Tistrella mobilis: one gene and its partner. The protein of the gene in region 2 binds, or shares a complex with, the protein of the main gene of each other region. Links are inferred from orthologs where the notes say so. Each region holds a gene or a part of one and is shown on either strand. Other genes may lie near its edges. The genes, in order: rpmE and ykgO.

Region 1 (10,238 bases), 500 kb from region 2 along the record:
CTCGGAAGCCGTGGAGCGCGTGCGGCTGGACGAGAAGGAATACCAGTACCTCTACGCCGACGGCGACATGCTGACCCTGATGGATCAGGAGACCTACGAGCAGATCAACGTGCCCCGGGAACTGGCCGGCGATGCCGCGGTTTTCCTGCAGGACGGCATGACCGTCACCGTCTCGTCCTACGAGGAAGAGCCGCTGTCGGTGGAACTGCCCGAGTCGGTCATCCTGGAGGTCACCGAGACCGAGCCGACCGTGAAGGGCCAGACCGCCGCGGCGTCGTACAAGCCGGCCCTGCTTGAGAACGGCGTGCGCATCATGGTGCCGCCGCATATCGAGACCGGCACCCGCGTGGTGGTGATGACCGCCGACCAGACCTATCTGGAGCGCGCGAAGGACTGACCTGCGGCTTCCGCAGTTCCGTCCCGCGCCCCGTTCGGGCATGATGCGCCCCCGCAGGCGGTCCCACGCCGGCGGGGGCGCTTCGTCCCTGTGCGATGGCGCCCGCCGCCGTCGCCTCTGCCCCGTTCTTTCTGTTCGTCCGACGACCTCGTGCCCGGGAGTTGCCACCGATGGCCATCCGTTCCCCCATCCTCAATGTCATGATCGGTGCCGCCCAGAAGGCCGCCCGCGGCCTGATCCGCGATTTCGGCGAGGTCGAGAACCTCCAGGTGTCCCGCAAGGGCCCCGCCGATTTCGTGTCCAGCGCCGATCTGAAGTCCGAGAAGGTGCTGCGCGCCGAACTCGCCAAGGCCCGCCCCGATTTCGGCTTCCTGATGGAGGAAGGCGGCGAGGTGAAGGGCTCGGGCGACGGCCCGTCGCATCGCTGGATCATCGATCCGCTCGACGGCACCCATAACTTTCTGCACGGCATTCCGCATTTCGCCGTGACCGTGGCGCTGGAGCGCGAAGGCGAGATCATCGCCGGCGTGACCTATGACCCGCTGCGCGACGAGATGTTCTCGGCCGAAAAGGGCTATGGTGCCTTCGTCAACGACCGCCGCATCCGCGTCGCCGCCCGCCGGCAGCTGATCGACTGCGTGATCGCCACCGGCATTCCGCGCGCCGACAAGCCCAATCACGCCGAATACCTGAAGATGCTGGCCGGCATGATGAAGAACACCGGCGGCATCCGCCGCTTCGGATCGGCCGCGCTGGACCTCGCCTATGTCGCGGCCGGCCGCTTCGATGCCTTCTTCGAGCTGGATCTGCAGCCCTGGGACATGGCGGCCGGCGTGATCCTGGTCCGCGAGGCCGGCGGTTTCGTCAGCGACCTGACCGGCGGTGACGGCATGCTGACCAGCGGCAATGTGATCGCCGGCAACACCACCATCCATGGCCAGACCCACAAGGTGCTGAGCACCATGCTGGCGAAGCGCCCCAGCCGCCCGGGCGAAGCCGCCGCCAAGGCGTAAGACCCGGCCATCCTGCGGCCAGCAGGCGCAGCCATACCCGCCGGGCTTGCCGCTGCTTCGGCGGGTGGGCTATGGTTGGACGGGTCGGCGCGCCCCGGCGCACCGGCCGGTCCTGCCGTGCGGCCGCATGACGGCCGCAGGCGATCAGCCATCAGGATGCCATGACGCCCGCGTCGACGCCGACATCCACCGCCCGGCAGTGCAGCCCCCCCCGGCCCCATGGCCGGGGCGTTTGCGTGGCGCATGCGCCCCGCCATCCGGCTGCCCACCGCCTGGCCCGCCACGCCCTGGTCATCGCAATGACCGGTCTGGCAGCCCTGGTGCCGCTGGCGGCAGCGACGTCAGGCGTCGCCGCCGCACAGCACGCCGTGTCGCACGCCCCCCTCTCCATTCCCTTCGAGACCGGCAGCGCCGAGATCCCGGCTTCCGGGCGGCGCGCGATCGAGGATTTCGCCGGCGGGCTGCCCGACCGGACACGCGTGCTGGTGGACGCCTATGCGACCGCCGCCGCCGATGCGCCGCCCCATGCCGCGCGGCGGCTGGCGCTCGACCGGGCGCTGGCGGTGCGCGAGATCCTGTCGGGCGCCGGGATCGGCCCGACACGTATCGAGTTGAAGGTACACGGCGCCGCCCCCGACGGCCCCGCCGACCGGGTCGATCTCGACATCCGGGGGGCGGGATGAGCGGCGTTGGACTTCCGGGCCGGCCGCCGCCGTCCCTCGACGACATATTCCCCTGCCCGCAGGTCGGCATCGTCCGGCCGCATGCCAGACACCGATCGAAGAGCAAGGGTTGATCCGCATGGCCCGCCCGACGACCGATACCCTGACCCGCCCCCAGCGCTATCTGGTGCGGATGATCATCTTCCTCGTCCTGGCGCTGGCCGTGGCCGCCCTGCTTGGACCGACACTCATCGACGCCTTCATGACCAATCCGGTCCTGAACGCGCTGATCATCGGCACCGCGGTGCTGGGCTGCGCCTACACGCTGCGCAATGTCTGGCGGCTGAACGGCGAAGTCGCCTGGCTGGAAGGCTTCCGCCAGAACCGGCCGGGGATGGCGGCGACGCCCACGCCCGATCTGCTGGCGCCGATCGCGGGCATGATGTCGCAGACCCGCGAGGACGCGAAGCTCTCGCCGCTCGCCACCCGCTCGCTGCTCGACAGCCTGGGCTCGCGGCTGGATGAGAGCCGTGAAATCAGCCGCTACATCATCGGCCTGCTGATCTTTCTGGGCCTGCTCGGCACCTTCTGGGGGCTGATCCAGACCATCACCGCGGTCGCGGCCGTGATCGGCAATCTCTCGGTCGGCACCGGCGATGTCGGGCGGCTGTTCGACGACCTGAAAGCCGGTCTGGAAGCGCCGCTGGCCGGTATGGGCACGGCCTTCTCGTCCTCGCTCTTCGGCCTTGCAAGCTCTCTGGTCCTGGGCTTCCTGGACCTTCAGGCCGGCCAGGCCCAGAGCCGGTTCTTCAACGAAGTCGAGGAATGGTTCTCGCGTCTCACCAAACTCGGCGGCGGTGCCGGGGCGATCGAGATCGAGGGCGCACCCGGCGCCGGTGCCTATCTGGCGGCGCTGGTCGAACAGACCGCCGAGAACCTCTCGGATCTGAAGCGCACCCTGCAGCGCTCTGAAGAGGTCCGCCGGCAGGGCGACGAGAACCTGAAGGCGCTGACCGAACGGCTGGCAACCCTCACCGATCAGATGCGCGTCGAACAGACCGTGCTGGTGAAGATGGCCGAGCAGCAGAAGGATCTGAAACCCCTGCTCGCCGCTCTGGTGGAGGCGCAGAACCGCGACGACGGCTTCGACGAGGCCAGCCGCGCGCATCTGCGCAATGTCGACATCCTGCTCTCGCGGATGGTCGAGGACATCCCCCAGGGCCGGCAGCAGGCGGTGGAGGACATCCGCTCCGAGGTCCGCCTGCTCGCCCGCACCATCGCAGCCCTCGCCGCCGAAGACGACGCACGGCGCTGAGCCGGGCGCCGTCTTCGTCAGCTCCTACCGGCATCCCCGCGGATGCCCCGTCAGCGTTCCAAGGATCGACGCTCATGCGCCGTTATCGCCGCAAACAGGGCGGCAGCGACATCTGGCCCGGCTTCGTCGACGCGTTGTCGTCGCTGCTGCTGGTCATCATCTTCCTGCTTGTGGTCTTCATGCTGGCCCAGTTCTATCTGAGCCAGGCCCTGTCGGGCCGCGAGGAGAAGCTGGACCAGCTGACGCGGCAGCTCAATGAGATCACGGAGCTTCTGAACCTGGAGCGGGCCGGTGCGGATGAGCTGCGCACCACACTCGACCGGGTCTCCAGCGACCTCGAACGCTCTACCGCCGAGCGCGACAGCCTGGCGGCGCGGGTGTCCGAGGCCGACCAGCGGATTACCGCCCTTGAACAGGCGTTGAACGAGGCCGCCCAGACCCAGCAGGCCACCGAGGCCGAGCGGGCGCGGATCGCGACGGCGCTGGAAAGTGCCGAGACCGACAAGCGCAGCCTGAACGAACGTCTGGCGGAGCTTGAAGAGCGGCTGCGCATCCTGGACGAGCGGCTGGTGGCGAGCGAACAGACCGCAGACCAGCGGGCGCTGGCGCTGCAGAGCGCCGGCGACCAGCTGGCCGACGCGAAATCGGCCATCGAGGCCCAGGCATCGAGCGTCGACGCTGCACTCGATCGCGCCGACCGGCAGAAGCAGCGCGCCGATGCCGCCGAAGCCCGGGTCGCCGACATGGCGGCGCAGCTGGAGCGGCTGAACCAGGAGCTGGCGCGGCTTGCGGGCCTGCTGGATGAAAGCCGCAAGCGCAGCGAGGAACAGCAGGCGACCATCGCCGATCTGGGCCGGCAGCTGAACCAGGCGCTGGCGGCCAAGGTCGAGGAACTGGCCCGCTACCGGTCGGAGTTCTTCGGCCGGCTGCGCGAAGTGCTGGGCGGACGCGACGATATCCAGATCGTCGGCGACCGCTTCGTCTTCCAGTCGGAGGTGCTGTTCGACAGCGGCTCTGCCGATGTCACCGGCCCGGGCCGCGCCCAGCTCGCCCGGCTGGCGGAAGCGCTCAACCAGATCGCCGGCGAGATTCCGGAGGACATCAACTGGGTGCTGCAGGTTGATGGCCATACCGACATCCGGCCGATCTCCACCCCCGCCTTCGCCTCCAACTGGGAGCTGTCGGCGGCCCGCGCGATCTCGGTGGTCAAGTTCCTGATTTCGCAGGGTGTGCCGCCCTGGCGGCTGTCGGCGGCCGGCTATGGCGAGTTTCATCCGATCGACACGGCCGAGACCCAGGAGGCCTATCGCCGCAACCGCCGCATCGAGCTGAAGCTGACCAACAAGTAAGGCGATTCCGCCGGGCCCGGCGTTATTCGGCTGGACGGGTTGCCCTGTCCATGGTATGTCGCAGCCTCGAATTTTCCGCGAGGAGGCATCGCCATGAAGCAGGGCATCCATCCGGATTACCACGAGATCACCGTGGTGATGACCGACGGCACCACCTTCCAGACCCGTTCGACCTATGGCAAGGCTGGCGACACGCTGCAGCTTGACGTCGACATCAAGACCCATCCGGTTTGGACCGGCGGCACCGTCCGTCTGTCCGAGAAGGCCGGTCAGGTCGCGAAGTTCAAGAAGCGTTTCGCGAACTTCGGCATCTGAACGACCGCCGGGCGGCCAGCGCCGCCCTCCGGAGCGTCCTCGCGCAAACCCGGCATTCGTCCCCATCCAGGGGCTCGGATGCCGGGTTTGCGCGTTGAGAGGGTAAGCTCCCGAAGGCGCTGCCGACCCTCTTGAACGGGCTGCGGGCCTTCTTACATCATGGTCGTGCCGGGGCCGGAGCGTCGGACCGGCACCGACCGACCACCACCCTGTGCGGCCCCGAAGCGGGCGCATGAACGGATGCAGCGGCGTCGGTCGATCCACACATTGCTCGTCTATCGGAGGATGTGACCCATGGCTGGTCTCCTGCAGTTTGCCCCCGCGTTCCGTGCGACCCGCGGCTTCGATCCCTTCCGCACCCCGCTCTTCGATCTGGTCGATCGTCTGGCCGACGGCCGCGCCGACGGCGTGAACATCGCCCGCACCGGCGAAGACACGTTCCGCATCGAACTCGCCGTTCCGGGCTTTGCCGAGAGCGAGATCGAGATCACCGTCGATGATCGCGTGCTCACCGTGAAGGGCACCAGGCCTGCCGAGGCGGCTGAAGAGGGTGTCACCTACCTGACCCGTGGCTTCGCGCCTGCTTCGTTCGAACGCCGCTTCACCCTGGCCGAGCATGTCGAGGTGGCCGCGGCCGATCTCGCCGCCGGTGTGCTGACCGTGTCGCTGATCCGCAAGCTCCCCGAGGAGCGTCAGCCGAAGCGCATCGCCATCGGTGCCGCCGGCAACGCGTGAGCATCGGTAGGGCCCGAACATCGGTAAGGCCCGAACATCGGTAAGGCCTGAACATCGACAAGGCGCAAGCGTCGGGGCATAACGCTCCGACCCTCTGACACCGACACATCAAAAGGCGGGAGCCGCGCCCAACGGCCCCCGCCCTCGCCTGCCAGAAAGCCCCCGCCACCGGCGGGGGCTTTTTGCGTTCAGGCTCCGGCGACGCCTCATTGCAGCCGCCACTCCTCCCGTCGTACAGACCAAGCGCGAGCCGGCAAGGAATATCATACCACGCTCGTTTTACGTGAGCATCGTGATCACCCACAGACTTTGTGGCACCCCATGGGTTTTCAAACCGGCCCTGATGTGATACATACAGATCACGCATAGATTTCCGGGCATGACATGAAGTCAGCCCGGACATAACCGGCGGCCCATCCGTCCAACGGCGCACACGTCGTCTGGATACTCGTGGTCGGCGCCCATAGGCCCGTTCCGAACGGCTATGCGCATCTCTGATGCGATTGTCACCCGATGGTCAGGCGATACCCGCTCGACTGTCCGGGGCCTTTTTTGTCTGGTGTCATCCGTGATGCCCGGCATCGGCGCCGCACTCATCGCACCCCGATGGGCAGCCCGATCAGATCGACGGAGCATGAGCGACAACAGCGAAAAGATCGTCGTCCAGGGGCTGACCAAGGTTTTCGGGCCCCACCCGTCCCAGGCGTTGAAACGCATCGCCCGGGGAGAAAGTTCCGCCGCCATTCATGAAGCCACGGGGAACACCGTGGCGGTCCGTGAGGTGGACTTCACGGTCCGCGCGGGCGAGATCTTCGTGATCATGGGGCTGTCCGGTTCGGGCAAGAGCACCCTGGTGCGGATGCTGAACCGGCTGATCGACCCGACCGACGGCAGGGTGCTGATCGACGGGGTCGATGTGACGGCCATGGATACCAAGGCGCTGCGCGACCTGCGCCGCCGGGATATCGCCATGGTGTTCCAGAGTTTCGCGCTGATGCCGCACCTCACCGCGCTCGACAACGCTGCCTTCGGGCTGGATGTCGCCGGTATGAAAGTGTCGGAGCGCCGCGACCGCGCCCGTGCCGCTCTTGAAAAGGTAGGGCTGGGTCATCTGGCCGACCGCTATCCGAACGAGCTGTCGGGTGGTCAGCAGCAGCGTGTCGGCCTTGCCCGGGCGCTGGCCCAGAACCCGACCGTCCTGCTGATGGACGAGGCCTTCTCGGCCCTCGACCCGCTGATCCGCAGCGAGATGCAGGACGAGCTGATCCGCCTCCAGGAAGAAGAAAGCCGGACCATCGTCTTCATCAGCCATGATCTGGACGAGGCGATGCGCATCGGCGACCGGATCGCGATCATGGAAGGCGGCCGCATGATCCAGGTCGGCACGCCCGACGAGATCCTGCGCGACCCGGCCGATGATTATGTCCGCGCCTTCTTCCGCGGCGTCGACGTGGCCCAGGTTTATACCGCCGCCGATGTCGCCCGCCGCGAAGGTCTGACGGTGGTCAATCTTCAGGAAAGCCACCTGCGGGCGGCGCTGGAGCGCATCCGCCGCGCCGAACGCGACTTCGCCGTGGTCCACGACCGCCGCCGCCATTTCCGCGGCGTCATCTCGGTCGAAAGTCTGGAAGCCGCGATCGCCGAGCGCGACCGCAAGCATGGCGACAAGCCCGTCGACCACGAGGCCGTGATCCGTGCCGCCTATCTGCCCGATCCGGTGACGGTGCCGGCCGATGCGGCACTGTCCGACATCCTGGGACCCGTCGCCACTGCCCCCTATCCGGTGCCGGTGATCGATGCCGAGGGCGTCTATCGCGGCGTCGTCAGCCGTCGGGCGCTGCTGAATGCGCTGGATCGCGGCAGCGACGACCAGCCGGCGGCCGCAGCCGCCTCGGCAACCGGCAGCGGGGAGGCCGCGTGATGAACGATCTTGGATTCACCCTTCCGATCGGCGATGGCGTCGAGGCGGTGGTCGACTTCCTGCTCGACAACTTCTCCCCCGCCTTCGACGCGATCGCCGATGTGGTCGAAAGCGTGGTCTCGGCCTTCGCCGGCGTGCTTGCCTTCATCCCCTGGTGGTTGATGGTGATCGCACTCACCGGCATCGCCCTCTGGCGTGTCAGCCGCGGCTTTGCGGTCTTCGTCCTGATAGCCCTGCTGGCCCTGGTCGGTATGGACCTTTGGGATGCGACCATGCGCAGCCTGTCGCTGGTGATCGCCTCCACATTGCTCAGCCTCGCGATCGGCCTGCCGCTCGGCATCGCCGCCGCCCGCTCGGACAAGGTGGAAACCGCCATCCGGCCGGTGCTGGACCTGATGCAGACCATGCCGCCCTTCGTCTATCTGATCCCGGCGGTGATGTTTTTCGGCCTGGGCCAGGTGCCCGGCGCCATCGCCACGGTGATCTTCTCGATGCCGCCGGCGGTGCGTCTCACCAATCTCGGCATCCGCCAGGTGCCGGCCGAAATGGTCGAGGCCGGCCGCGCCTTCGGCTGCAGCAGCGGCCAGCTGCTGGTGAAGGTCCAGCTGCCCAGCGCCCTGCCGTCGATCATGGCCGGCGTGAACCAGACCATCATGCTGGCCCTGTCGATGGTGGTCATCGCCTCGATGATCGGTGCCGGCGGCCTCGGCAACGAGGTGCTGCGCGGCATCCAGCGGCTGGATATCGGGCTGGGCTTCGAGGCCGGGCTGGGCGTGGTGGTCCTGGCCATCGTGCTCGACCGTCTGACCCAGAGCTTCGGCCGGAGCCGCGGGCGCAAGCGCTGACGCCGGCGCCCCCGTCCCGCCCCCCACCAACGCCTTCCTCAAGTCACCTGCACCCGAAACCATTTCCGAGGAGATCGACATGAGCTTCATCCCGAAGCGTGCCCTCACGGCCCTCGCCGCCACCGCCCTGGTCGGCACGATGGCCACCTCTGCCATGGCCGCCGAGGAGAAGAAGATCAACATCGGCTGGACCGCCTGGTCCGATGCCGAGACGGTCACCAAGATGGCGGCCAAGGTCATGGAAGACCGCCTGGGCTATGACGTCGAGCTGACCCTCGCCGACATCGCACCCCAGTATCAGGGCGTCGAGAAGGGCGATCTGGACCTGATGATGATGGCCTGGCTGCCCGACACCCATGCCGATTACTACGAGAAGGTCGCCGGCAAGGTGATCGATCTCGGCCCGATGTATACCGGTGCCAAGCTCGGCTGGGTCGTGCCCAACTACATCCCCGAGGATCAGGTCAAGACCATTGCCGACCTGAAGAAGCCCGAGGTGGCCGAGAAGCTGGACAACAAGATCCAGGGCATCGACCCCGGCGCCGGGCTGATGCGCCTGTCGGACGAGGCGATCAAGGCCTATGGCCTGGATTACGAACTGGTCTCGGCCTCGGGTGCGGCGATGACGGCGGCGCTCGACCGCGCGATCAAGCGCGACGAGTGGATCGTCGTCACCGGCTGGAGCCCGCACTGGATGTTCGGCGCCTATGATCTGCGCTATCTGGACGATCCCGAGGGCGCCCTCGGCGGTTCGGAGCGCGTCCATGCCATCGCGCGCACGGGCCTGGATCGCGAGCATCCGGAACTCTTCGCCTTCCTGACCCGCTTCTCGCTGCCGCTGGAAGAGCTGCAGGCGGTGATGGCCGAGGCCGAGAAGACGTCCTATGAGGATGCAGTCGCGAAGTACATCGAAGAGCATCCGGCCCGCGTGAACTACTGGGTCACCGGCGAGATCAAGGGCTGATCCCGCAGGATCGTCCGCATGATCAAGGCCGCCGCCGGGCAACCGGCGGCGGCCTTTTCGTTTGAAGGCGTCTCCGATATTCTACCTGAACGTTTGCAACCGGGAGGCAGACATGCGACGTGGATGGAAGGCGGGCATCTTCGCAGCCGGACTGGCCGTCCCCGGTATCGCGGCAGCCGGGCCCGCCCTGCTGCCGGGAGAGGCCGGGCAGACCGCGGAAGAAGCCCGCGCCATGGCCGACCGGGCCGTCGCCTATTTCGAGGCCCATGGCCGCGCCGCAGGCCTCGCCGAAGTGAATCGCGGGCCGGTCCGGTTCGACGATCGTGATCTCTATGTCTTCGTCTACGATCTGAACGGCACCTGCCGCGCCCATGCCCGAAGGCCGGGCCAGACCGGCATCAATCTCCGCCGGATCAGCGATGGCGACGGCAACCGCTTCATCGAAGACTGGATCCGCATTGCCCGCTCCCCCGAAGGTCAAGGCTGGTCCCATTACAGCTATGCCCATGAGGCAAGCGGCCGGGTGCTGCCCAAACAGGCCTGGATCCGCCGCTATGACGACCTGCTGATCGGCGTGTCGGCCTTCATCTATCCCGAAGGCTGACACGACCGCGACATTTCGCCGCAGATGCAGCCGTGGCGCCGCACGGGCATTCTGGCCGGATGACCCGTCACCGCAGGCCCCTGCATCACCGCCGCCCGCTCGCCGCCTGGGCGCTTGC
Region 2 (9,914 bases):
GCGGCGCAGGTTCTGCGCCTTGCGGGCGCCCAGCCGCCCGGCCAGTTCCGGCTGCAGCATGTTGTAGGTGCCGGCAGAACCGCAGCAGATATGAGGCTCCGCCGGTTCCAGCGGCGTGATGCCCAACCGCTTCAGCACCTCTTTCGGCACATCGCGGATCTTCTGGCCGTGCTGCAGCGAACAGGCGGCGTGATAGGCGACCGGCAGCCCGGCCGGCAGGCCGCGCACCGGTGTCAGATCCAGATCCGCCAGCACCTCGGTCACGTCGCGGGCCAGCCCCGCCACCAGCCGGGCCCGATCGGCATAATAGGCGTCGCCGGCCAGAAGATGGCCGTAATCCTTGATCGGGGTGCCGCAGCCCGACGTCGTGACCACGATGGCGTCCAGCCCGCCCGGCTGGTCCGCCAGCGCCGCCCAGGCGGCGACATTGCGCCGGGCCTGATCCCGAGCCTGCTCCATCAGCCCCATATGCTGCACCAGCGCGCCGCAGCACCCGGCCTCGCGCGCCACCACCACATCGAAGCCGTGGCGGGTCAGCACCCGGATGGTCGCGGCGTTGATCCCCGGCGCCAGCACCTGCTGGGCGCAGCCGGCCAGCAGCGCCACCCGCCCCCGGCGGGTGCCTTCGGCCGGCCAGAGCTGCGGCCGGTCGGTCGCCGCCGGCGCCGGCACTGCGTCGGGCATCAGCGCCATCATGGCCTTGAGTTCGGGCCGGAGGGCACCCAGCCAGCGGCCGATGCCCAGCCGTTTCGCGATCCGCCCGCCGATCAGCGCCGCCCGGAACCGGCCCGGATAGGGCAGCAGCCGGGCCAGCAGCCCGCGCAGCAGCCGTTCGGGCAACGGGCGGGTATAGGTCTCAGCCACCCGTGCCCGCGCCATGTCGGACAGATGCATATAGTCCACCCCCGACGGGCAGGTGGTCATGCAGGCGAAACAGCCCAGGCAGCGGTCGATATGGCGCACCACCTCGGCCGTCGCCGGCTCGTCGCGTTCCAGCATGCCTTTCATCATGTAGATCCGGCCGCGCGGGCTGTCGCGCTCGTCGCCCAGTTCCAGGAAGGTCGGGCAGGTGGCGGTGCAGAAGCCGCAATGCACGCAGCGCCGCAGGATCTGCTCGGCCTCGGCGATCGCGGGGTCGGCCAGGCGCTCGGGGGCGAAACTGGTCTTCATGGTTCCATCTCCACAGCGCGCATGCGGCCCGGATTCAGCAGACGAAGCGGATCGAAGCCCTGGCGCACCCGTTCCGACAGGGCGGCCAGACCCGGCGCCTCGGGCTCGAACACCGGCACCCGGCGGCGCAGGGCCGGGGGGGCGCGCATCAGCGTGGCATGGCCGCCGCCATGGCGGGCAACCAGGGCCCGCAGCGCCGCGGCGCCGCCGTCATCCCCGGTCCCCGCCGGCACCGCCAGCCAGACCAGCCCACCGCCCCAGTCGATGAAGCCGCGCGCGCCCACCCCCGCCACCGCATCATACAGCAGCGCCGCCCCCGCAGCCGGCGGCACCGACAGCCGCCAGACCAGCTCTTCCGTCTCGGGCGCCAGGATCGGCACAACCTCTGCAATCCCAGACCACAACTTTTGGCTGTTGGCCAGATCCAGCACCGCCGCGCAGCCGCCAAGCCCGCTGTCTTCCGCCCGGCCCACCCGGTCGGCCAGCGCACCGTCGGGGCCTTCGAAGCGCACCAGCAGCGCACCGTCCCGCGCCTCCGGCAGATCGGCGGCGCGCGCCAGCGTCGCCGGCAGCCAGGCCAGCGCCGTCGGCTCCAGCGGCCCGGCCTGCAGCCGGGCCATGGCGGCCACCGCCGGGGCCGCCGCCATCGGCAGCACCAGGGTGACCGCATCTTCGGGCGCCGGCAGCACCTTCAGCGTCATCTCGGTCATCAGCGCCAGCGTGCCGAAACTGCCAGCGATCAGCTTGGGCAGGTCATAGCCGGTGACGTTCTTCACCACCTTCGCCCCGGCCTTGAAGCGCTCGCCGCGGCCGCTCACCGCCTCCAGCCCCAGAAGATGGTCGCGGGCGCTGCCGGCGCGGATCCGCCGCGGCCCCGCCAGCCCCGCCGCAACCGTGCCGCCCAGGGTCGGCACCGCATCGGGCGCGCCGCAAAGGGCGGCAAGGCCCGGCGGCTCGAAGGCCAGCATCTGGCCGCGTCCGGCCAGCAGGGCCGCCACCTCGGCCAGCGGCGTCGCCGGTCGCGCGGTCAGCATCAGCTCCTCCGGCTGATAGTCCACGATGCCGGTCAGCGCCCCCAGATCCAGCCGGGCCGCCGCGTCGACCGGCCGGCCAAGCCCGGCCTTGCTGCCGCCGGCCACCACCGCCAGGCTCCGGCCGGCCGCGGCCGATGCGGCCACGATCTCCACCAGCTCAGCCGCATCGGCGGGCCTGAAGCTCTCTGTGGTCATCGGCTCAGAACCTCGGCAGATGGGCGTGGGGCAGCTGCCCGTGATGGACATGCATCCGGCCCAGCTCGGCACAGCGATGCAGGGTCGGGAACACCTTGCCCGGGTTCAGCAGCCCGTCGGGGTCGAAGGCGCATTTCAGCCGCTGCTGATGGGCCAGATCGGTTTCGGTGAACATCTCGCCCATCAGGTCGCGCTTTTCGATGCCGACGCCGTGTTCGCCGGTCAGCACGCCGCCCAGCCGCACGCAGGCCTTCAGGATCTCGGCACCGAAGGCCTCGGCCCGCTCCAGCTCTCCCGGGGCATTGGCGTCATACAGGATCAGCGGATGCAGATTGCCGTCGCCGGCATGGAAGACATTGGCGCAGCGCAGCCCGTATTCGCGCGTCAGCCCGGAAATGATCCCCAGCATCTCGGGCAGCCGGCCGCGCGGGATGGTGCCGTCCATGCAGTAATAGTCGGGCGAGATCCGCCCCACCGCCGGGAAGGCCGCCTTGCGTCCGGCCCAGAAGCGCTGGCGTTCGGCCTCGTCGCGGCTTTCGCGCAGGCTGGTGGCGCCGGCCGCGCGCGCGATGGCGGCGACCCGGGCGATCAGCGCCTCCACCTCGGGCCCCGGCCCGTCCAGTTCGGCGATCAGCAGGGCCTCCACATCCAGCGGGTAGCCGGCATCGCAGAAGGCTTCGGCCGCGTGGATCGCATCGCGGTCCATCATCTCCAGCCCCGCGGGCACGATCCCGGCCCCGATGATTTCGGCCACGCAGGCGCCGGCATCGGCCACCCGCGGAAAGCCCATCAGCAGGGCGCGCACGGTTTCCGGCCGCGGCAGCAGCCGCACCGTCACCTCGGTCACCACGCCCAGCAGGCCTTCCGATCCGGTCAGCACGCCCATCAGATCATAGCCGCCGGCATCCATATGCCGGCCGCCCAGCCGGACCACCGTGCCGTCGATCACCACGATTTCCAGCCCCAGGATGTTGTTGGTGGTGACGCCGTATTTCAGGCAATGCACCCCGCCGGCATTCTCGGCGACATTGCCGCCGATCGAACAGGCGATCTGGCTGGACGGGTCGGGGGCGTAATACAGCCCGTGTGCCGCGACCGCCGTGGTGATCGCCAGGTTCGGCACCCCGGGCTGCACAACCGCACAGCGATTGGCAACATCCACATCCAGAATTCGGTTGAATCGGCCCAGGCCGAGCAGCACGCCGTCGGCCAGCGGCAGCGCGCCGCCCGACAAAGAGGTGCCGGCCCCGCGTGGCACCACCCTTATGCCGCGCCGGGCGCAGATCTTCAGCACCCCCGCCACTTCGTCGGTCGTGGCCGGCAGCACCGCCACCATCGGTTTCTGGGCATAGGCGGTCAGCCCGTCATTCTCGTAGACCTCCAGCCCGGTCTGGTCGGCGATCACCGCATCCCGCCCCAGCAGGGTGCGGAATTCGGCGATCAGCTCGTCTCTCTGGGCAAGGGCTGCGGCTTCGGGGGCGGGCATGCGCATCGGGTCGTCTCCTCGGGTCGCGCGGCGCGAGGTTGAACGCGTGAGAAGACATCATATACCGCCCGCAAGATCCGCAAACGCGAAACGGTTCAGACGCGAAAAAGCCGCCGTCCCGAAGGACGGCGGCTTTTCGAAAGCGTCACCCGGTCATGACATACCGGGATCATCTCAAGTCCGGCGCCGGAAGCTGCCGGCCGATCCGATGGATCAGCCCTGGCGGCACTTCATGCGCGGGTTGGACTTGTTGATGATATAAACGCGGCCCTTACGGCGCACAACGCGGCAGTTCTTGTCGCGCTTCTTGGCGCTCTTCAGGGAGTTGATCACCTTCATCGGTCTGGTCCTCGCGGGTTCACGCGCCCTCGGGCACTGCCCCGGGCTCCTCCTCAGGCGAAAAGTGCGCGGAGGATATCGATGCCCCCTGCGGCTGTCAACGCGGAAGCGCGGGGTTTTGATCATGTCCCGCGGCCGCATGCGGCCGCATCGTCGGGGCTGATCGCCGCGGCCGGTTTCGCCCACTCTGACAGGGACCGGCCCACCGCAATCAGGCTCTGCCCGACCAATGACGATCACCGCCTTCGATCTTGCATCGCTTGCGTATACGGCCGCCCGCCTGGCGGTCGAAAGAACCGGCAGGTCGCGCGGCACCGTGGCGGCGCGGCACCGCCTGATCCGCAAGGCGCGGCGGGCCATGGTGGCCGCCGACAGCCTGGTCCGACAGCTGGACGACGGGCCCGGCCCCGACATGCCCCCGCGCGACCCGGAAACCGGACTGCCCGTCTGGTACGTGCAGCTGTGGGCGCCGGCAGGGCCGGTCGATGCCGACATGCCGCCACCGCTCGACTGGGCGGCCAACCCGACCGAGGCAGTGGTGTTCCGGCGCATGGTGCTGTTGGATGGCTGTGTCATTCCGCGCTGGCGTTACCGCATCTTCAGCCCGCTGGACCATCCGGGCATGATCGCCATCGATTACGACACCAGCTGGTGGGTGAAAAACCCCGACGCCTGGCTCGACTGGTGGCAGGCCTCCCCCTTTATCGACACGCCGCCGGATCCGCCTGAATTTCCCCTCCCGGATCCCCCGGCGCCACTTCCCGATCCCCGCCGCCGCCCGGGGCGGCCGCGTCGGCGAAAACCCGGCACGAAGACCTAGCGCCCCACCCGTCGGGCATAAACCCGATAGACCTTCAGATGGCCGCGTTCGATCAGCGTCGCGCGCGCCGCCCACATCTCGATCTCTTTCAGCAGCGCCCGACGGAAGCCACGGGTCATGTTGCCACCTTCCAGCCGTCTGGCGAAATCCGCCCAGCCGCGCCGGATCATCCGATGGACGAGTTCGCTGATGTCGTCGCGGATGCGCACGTCCAGGCGCAGGGCCTCCATGGTCGCCAGCGCCTCGTCCAGGCTCCAGGGGTCGGGCATCACCGGTTCCACCGCCGCCCAGGTTCGAAGATCGGGGATCACATAGCCCCGGGCGGGCAGCATATAGTCGGTGAACAGCATCTGCCCGGTCTGCGGTTTCAGGGCGCCGGCCAGATTGCGGATCAGCTGCGGCTTGTCGGGCATGGTGAACAGCGCCTCGCGGCTGATCACCGCGTCGTAGACATTCGCCTTGAGCTTGCTTTCCCCGGCATCGAAGCGCTGCACCGGCGCCTTGCGGCCAAGGCCGGCCTTGGTCGAATACTCGTTGCCGCGCTCGGCCAGCAGCGGGTCGGGCTCGAAGGCGGTGACCCAGGCATCGGTCTGCTTCGTGATCGCGCGCGCAACCCCGCCCAGCCCGGCGCCGATGTCGAGCACCTGCATGGAACTGTCCAGGCTCAGCGGCCGGATCAGCTCGTCGACCAGTTCAGGGCCGCCGGGCTGGATGAAGCCCTCGCCCCACAGATGTTCGGCGACCGTGATCCGGTCCACCGTCCACAGCGGCCCCTTGCCCTTTTTGCCGATCACCTGATCGTCCGATGGCGGATCGGGGTCCACCCGGTTGATCAGATCCAGGATCGGCAGGGCCGGCGTCGGCGCCGGCAGGGCGAGCACCGGCTGGTTGCGCCCGCGCCACCACGCCAGGAACCGCTGCCGCAATCCCGGCCGCGTGGGCTTCCGCCGCGCTGATTGTCGCGCCATGCGTCGCGTGATCTCCGTGCCTGTCGTTCGCCCCGTCCCGGCCGCACCCGCGCGGCCCCGACAGCATAGACGGCGAAGGCCGGTCCGCTCAATCGCGGACCGCCGCGGAATGCATGGGATGCGGGATGACGGCGTCGGCTGCCGGCCGCGGCCATGCCCGTTTTCTCGCCCGCAAGATGCAAGCCCGACGTGTATAGCGCGCAAAGCGAAAAGATCCGATGCATTCCGGGAGGGCTGCTGGCATCATGTGCCCAACAGGTCTCGATAACCGGCGCGCCGGAAGCGGGGCCGGCGGAGAGGGAGGCAGGACGAATGGCAGAGATCGTGCGGGCGGCAATCCACCCGGCAATCGGGGTGGCACGCATCGGCGATGCCGTCACGGCGTATTACATCGGCCCTGAAGTGACCACACCACAGCCTGAAGAGCCCGGCTTTTATCGCGACGAGGCCGGGGCGCTGAAGCGTCAGGCGGCACGGTTCCGGATTTATGGCTATGACGCCGAAGGCCGGGTGGTGCGCGAGCTGACGGCGGCGGATGCCGACATCACCTGGACGGTACATCCGGTGAACCGCAAGGCCGCCTGGTACCAGTTTCAGGCGGCGCTGGACATCCCCGAAGCGGCGACGATGGCCGTGCCGCGCCGCAACCCCGACGTCCCCTTCGCCCAGCGCGGCATCCTGGTGATCGATCCCGGTCCGCGCAGCATCTCCGGGCCCGATGTCTCGGGCGGCGCCGACCATGCCTTCGACACCGGCAAGTTCAAGGACACGGTGGTGCCGCTGGGCGAGATCCGGACCGATGATGCCGGGCGGCTGCTGTTCCTGGGCGGCCGCGGGGCCTCTGCCTCCCCCTCGGGGGCACCGGTCTACCGGCCCGAGGATCCGAACAGCTTCAACAATGCCGATGACTGGTACGACGACACCTCCGACGGGCCGGTGACGGCGGCGGTGGTGCTGGATGGCCGGCCGCTGCCGGTGGAACCGGCCTGGGTGGTGGTGGCGCCGCCGAATTATGCGCCCGACGTCATCTCGTGGCGCACGCTCCACGACCTGTTGACCGACACCTATATTGAAAGCGGCCGGCTGCCGATGCCGGATGTCGCCTCCTTTGCCCGCGATATCCAGCCGGTGCTGGAACGGCTGACGGGGCTGCAATGGGTCAACAAGGGCTTTGCCGGGCTGTTCGGCGCCGGCGGGCCGATGGATTTCACCGATCCCGCCCTGATCGACAGGCTGGCGACCCCGCCCGCGGGCGGCGACGACCCCTGGATGGAGCTGCGGCGGAACATTTACAACGCCTTCCGCGCGCCGCACACCATCGCCTGCGAACCCAGCGTCTGGCCCTGGCTCTATGGCGATGCCTATGGCTCGTTCCAGTCCGATGACCCGAACAACTATCTGCCGATGTCGGCCACCCGGGCGGCGCTGATGGAAATGTGGGTCGAGGGGCGTTTCACCGACGACCGGCCCTCGGGGCCCGCCCCGCACAGCATCGATCAGGTGCCGCTGGAAGATCAGCCGGCAATGCTGGACAAGGCGGCCCTGCATTACTGCATCGCCGATGCCTTCCATCCGGGCTGCGAGGTCACCTGGCCGATGCGCCATGGCAGCATGTATCAGGCGCCCTATCGCCTGCGCCATCGCCCGGCCGGCCAGCCGGAGCAGGATTACGGCAAGGAACTGACCCAGGCGGTGGCGCTCAGCCCCGGCGGGCCGGTCTATGCCCAGGCGCCGGGGGATGTGACGCGCTGGATGGCGCTGCCCTGGCAGGGCGACACGGCCTTCTGCCGGTCGGGCTATGATGCGGCTTACGACCCCTATCTGCCGTCCTTCTGGCCGGCACGGGTGCCGAACCAGGTGCTGACGGAGGAAGACTACCAGACGGTGATGGATGAGAGCCTGCCCCGCAGTCAGCGGGTGGCGGCCTTCCAGCGCCGGGCCAGCTGGATGCGCGGCTTCACCGGCAGCGTTGCCGACGTGATGGACCAGATGATTGCCCGTTTCGGTGCCCAGGGCATTGTGGAAGCGCGCCCGGGCGTGCAGGATGACGCCGATCTGCCGCCGGTGATCTTTGTGGAAAGCCGTGGGGCCGCGTTGATGAAGGCCGCCTTCACTGCTGCCGCCCCGGCCAAGGGGCCGGAGAGCGATGCCCGCCGCGCCGGCTGGGAAAGCGAGGCACAGATGGAGGAGTTCCGGTCGATCCGTGTCCGCCACACCGACAGACGCCGCTGATGCCCGGCCCGGGCGGCCGGCTGCACCGGCCGCCCGCGTGGTCGATGTCCTGATCGCCGGCGGCGGCCCGGCCGGGGCCGTTGCGGCGCATGCGCTGGCCATGGCCGGGCGCCGGGCGATGATCGCAGATCCGGGGCGCCTGCGCCCCGGCCCGGCCGGCGGCGTATCCGGCGGCGCGGGCGGCGCCCCGGCGGAGCTGAAGATCGGCGAGGCCCTGCCCGGGGCCGCGGCCGGTTTCTTCCGCGCGGCCGGCCTGCCGCCGCCCGATCCCGACCGCCATACCCGCGTCCGCGGCAGCTGGTCCGCCTGGGCCTCCGGCGAGCTGGAGGCGACCGATTTCCTGCGCAGCCCCGACGGGCCCGGCTGGCGGCTGGACCGCCCGGCCTTCGACGCGGCCCTTCGGGAGGCGGCCATCGATGCCGGCGCCGGATGGCGGCGGGCGCGGGTGGTGAAGGTCGACCGGTTGGTGACCGACAGCACGGGGCGCGATGCGGGGCCGGATACGGCGCCGCTCTGGCGGGTCGATTTCTCCGATGGCGGGCCGCCGGTGCTGGCGCGCTGGCTGATCGACGCCACCGGGCGGCGGGCGGCCGTCGCCCGCCAGCTGGGCGCGGGCCGGCTGCGCGACGACCGCCTGATCGCGATCTTCGCAAGGCTCTGCGTCACCGACGGCCCGATGGCCGATCCGGGCTTCGACCGGACGGTGATCGAGGCGGTGCCCGAGGGCTGGTGGTATGCCGCGCGTCTGCCGTCGGGCGCGGTGATGGCGGCGCTGCACACCACCCCGGCCACGGCGGCGCGCATCCTGGCCGACCGGCCGCGCTGGCATGCGGCACGGCTTGCGGCCCCCCATCTCGCCCGTCTGACCGGCCATGCCGATGCCGGGGCGGCGCTGGACCAGATCGCCGCCTGCGATGCCGGCGGAACCGCGCTCGACCGGCTGGCCGGCCCCGGCTGGATCGCGGCGGGCGATGCCGGCCAGGCCTGGGACCCGCTGTCGGCGCAGGGGCTGCTGTCGGCCATGCATGCCGGCCGCCAGGCGGCGCGCGCGGTGGATGCGGCACTTGGCGGCGACACCAGCGCCGTCGCCCAGGTGGTTGCGGCGCAGGCCCGCCTTCGTGCGGTCTATCTCAGCCGTCTGGCCGCCTATTACGCCCAGGCGGCGGGGCGGTTCGCGGGGGCGGAATTCTGGGCGGGGCGATCGGGCCAGGGCTGATCCGGCCTTTCCCCGCGTCAGTCGGTTGGGGCGGCGGATGCCGGCGGGGCGGTGCGGCCGGGCAGGCAGGCCGTCACCACATCGGTGACCACGGTTGCGGTGCCGGTCACGTCGAAGCGCTGGACGGGCAGCCGGGCGCCCTGCATTTCGAAACGCGTCTCGCCGGCCAGCCGCTCCAGCAGCGCCAGATCGCCTTCCGGCCGCAGCATGTCGGGCGTGGGCCCGGCCCACCAGACACCGGCCTCTGCCGGCCCGTCGCCCACCCGCCACACCACCTCCAGCGCCGCCACCCCCGGCGGCACCCGCCCGCCGGCACGCGCGGCCCCGGCCAGTGCCACCCAGTACAGCACCGGCCCGCCACCGGCGCGGCAGCTGGCGACCAGCACACTCTCCCGCCCCTCGGCCGCCAGATACCAGACCGGCCGCGCGCCCCCGTCCGGCGGGGACGGATCGA

What was found.
Region 1: ykgO (region 2) and rpmE share a complex: the UniProt entries of both Bacillus subtilis proteins name them as parts of the 50S ribosomal subunit. The link is inferred for Tistrella mobilis from one-to-one orthologs.

What each region holds. Positions count from the first base shown.
Region 1 is NZ_CP121017.1:1,432,646-1,442,883, reverse strand. What follows is about bases 3,446-6,440. They hold rpmE (50S ribosomal protein L31), read left to right. Parts: upstream 3,446-4,829; coding sequence 4,830-5,051; downstream 5,052-6,440. Other genes in these bases: proV (glycine betaine/L-proline ABC transporter ATP-binding protein ProV), read left to right, coding at 6,421-6,440; P7L68_RS12310 (Hsp20 family protein), read left to right, coding at 5,346-5,786; P7L68_RS12320 (peptidoglycan -binding protein), read left to right, coding at 3,462-4,736. In the rest of the region: efp (elongation factor P), read left to right, coding at 1-397; P7L68_RS12335 (inositol monophosphatase family protein), read left to right, coding at 568-1,410; P7L68_RS12330 (OmpA family protein), read left to right, coding at 1,647-2,093; P7L68_RS12325 (flagellar motor protein MotA), read left to right, coding at 2,212-3,387; more of proV, read left to right, coding at 6,441-7,707; P7L68_RS12300 (ABC transporter permease), read left to right, coding at 7,707-8,552; P7L68_RS12295 (glycine betaine ABC transporter substrate-binding protein), read left to right, coding at 8,632-9,516; P7L68_RS12290 (cache domain-containing protein), read left to right, coding at 9,629-10,120; P7L68_RS12285 (DUF2946 domain-containing protein), read left to right, coding at 10,180-10,238. UniProt on the Bacillus subtilis protein: While neither of the L31 paralogs is essential, this protein does not seem to function as the main L31 protein.
Region 2 is NZ_CP121017.1:931,878-941,791, reverse strand. The notes cover bases 2,662-5,332. They hold ykgO (type B 50S ribosomal protein L36), read right to left. Parts: upstream 4,225-5,332; coding sequence 4,099-4,224; downstream 2,662-4,098. Other genes in these bases: P7L68_RS10065 (class I SAM-dependent methyltransferase), read right to left, coding at 5,041-5,332; P7L68_RS10070 (hypothetical protein), read left to right, coding at 4,454-5,044; P7L68_RS10080 (FAD-linked oxidase C-terminal domain-containing protein), read right to left, coding at 2,662-3,891. Also shown: glycolate oxidase subunit GlcF, read right to left, coding at 1-1,170; glycolate oxidase subunit GlcE, read right to left, coding at 1,167-2,399; more of P7L68_RS10080, read right to left, coding at 2,404-2,661; more of P7L68_RS10065, read right to left, coding at 5,333-6,012; P7L68_RS10060 (LodA/GoxA family CTQ-dependent oxidase), read left to right, coding at 6,325-8,244; P7L68_RS10055 (NAD(P)/FAD-dependent oxidoreductase), read left to right, coding at 8,216-9,460; P7L68_RS10050 (hypothetical protein), read right to left, coding at 9,478-9,914.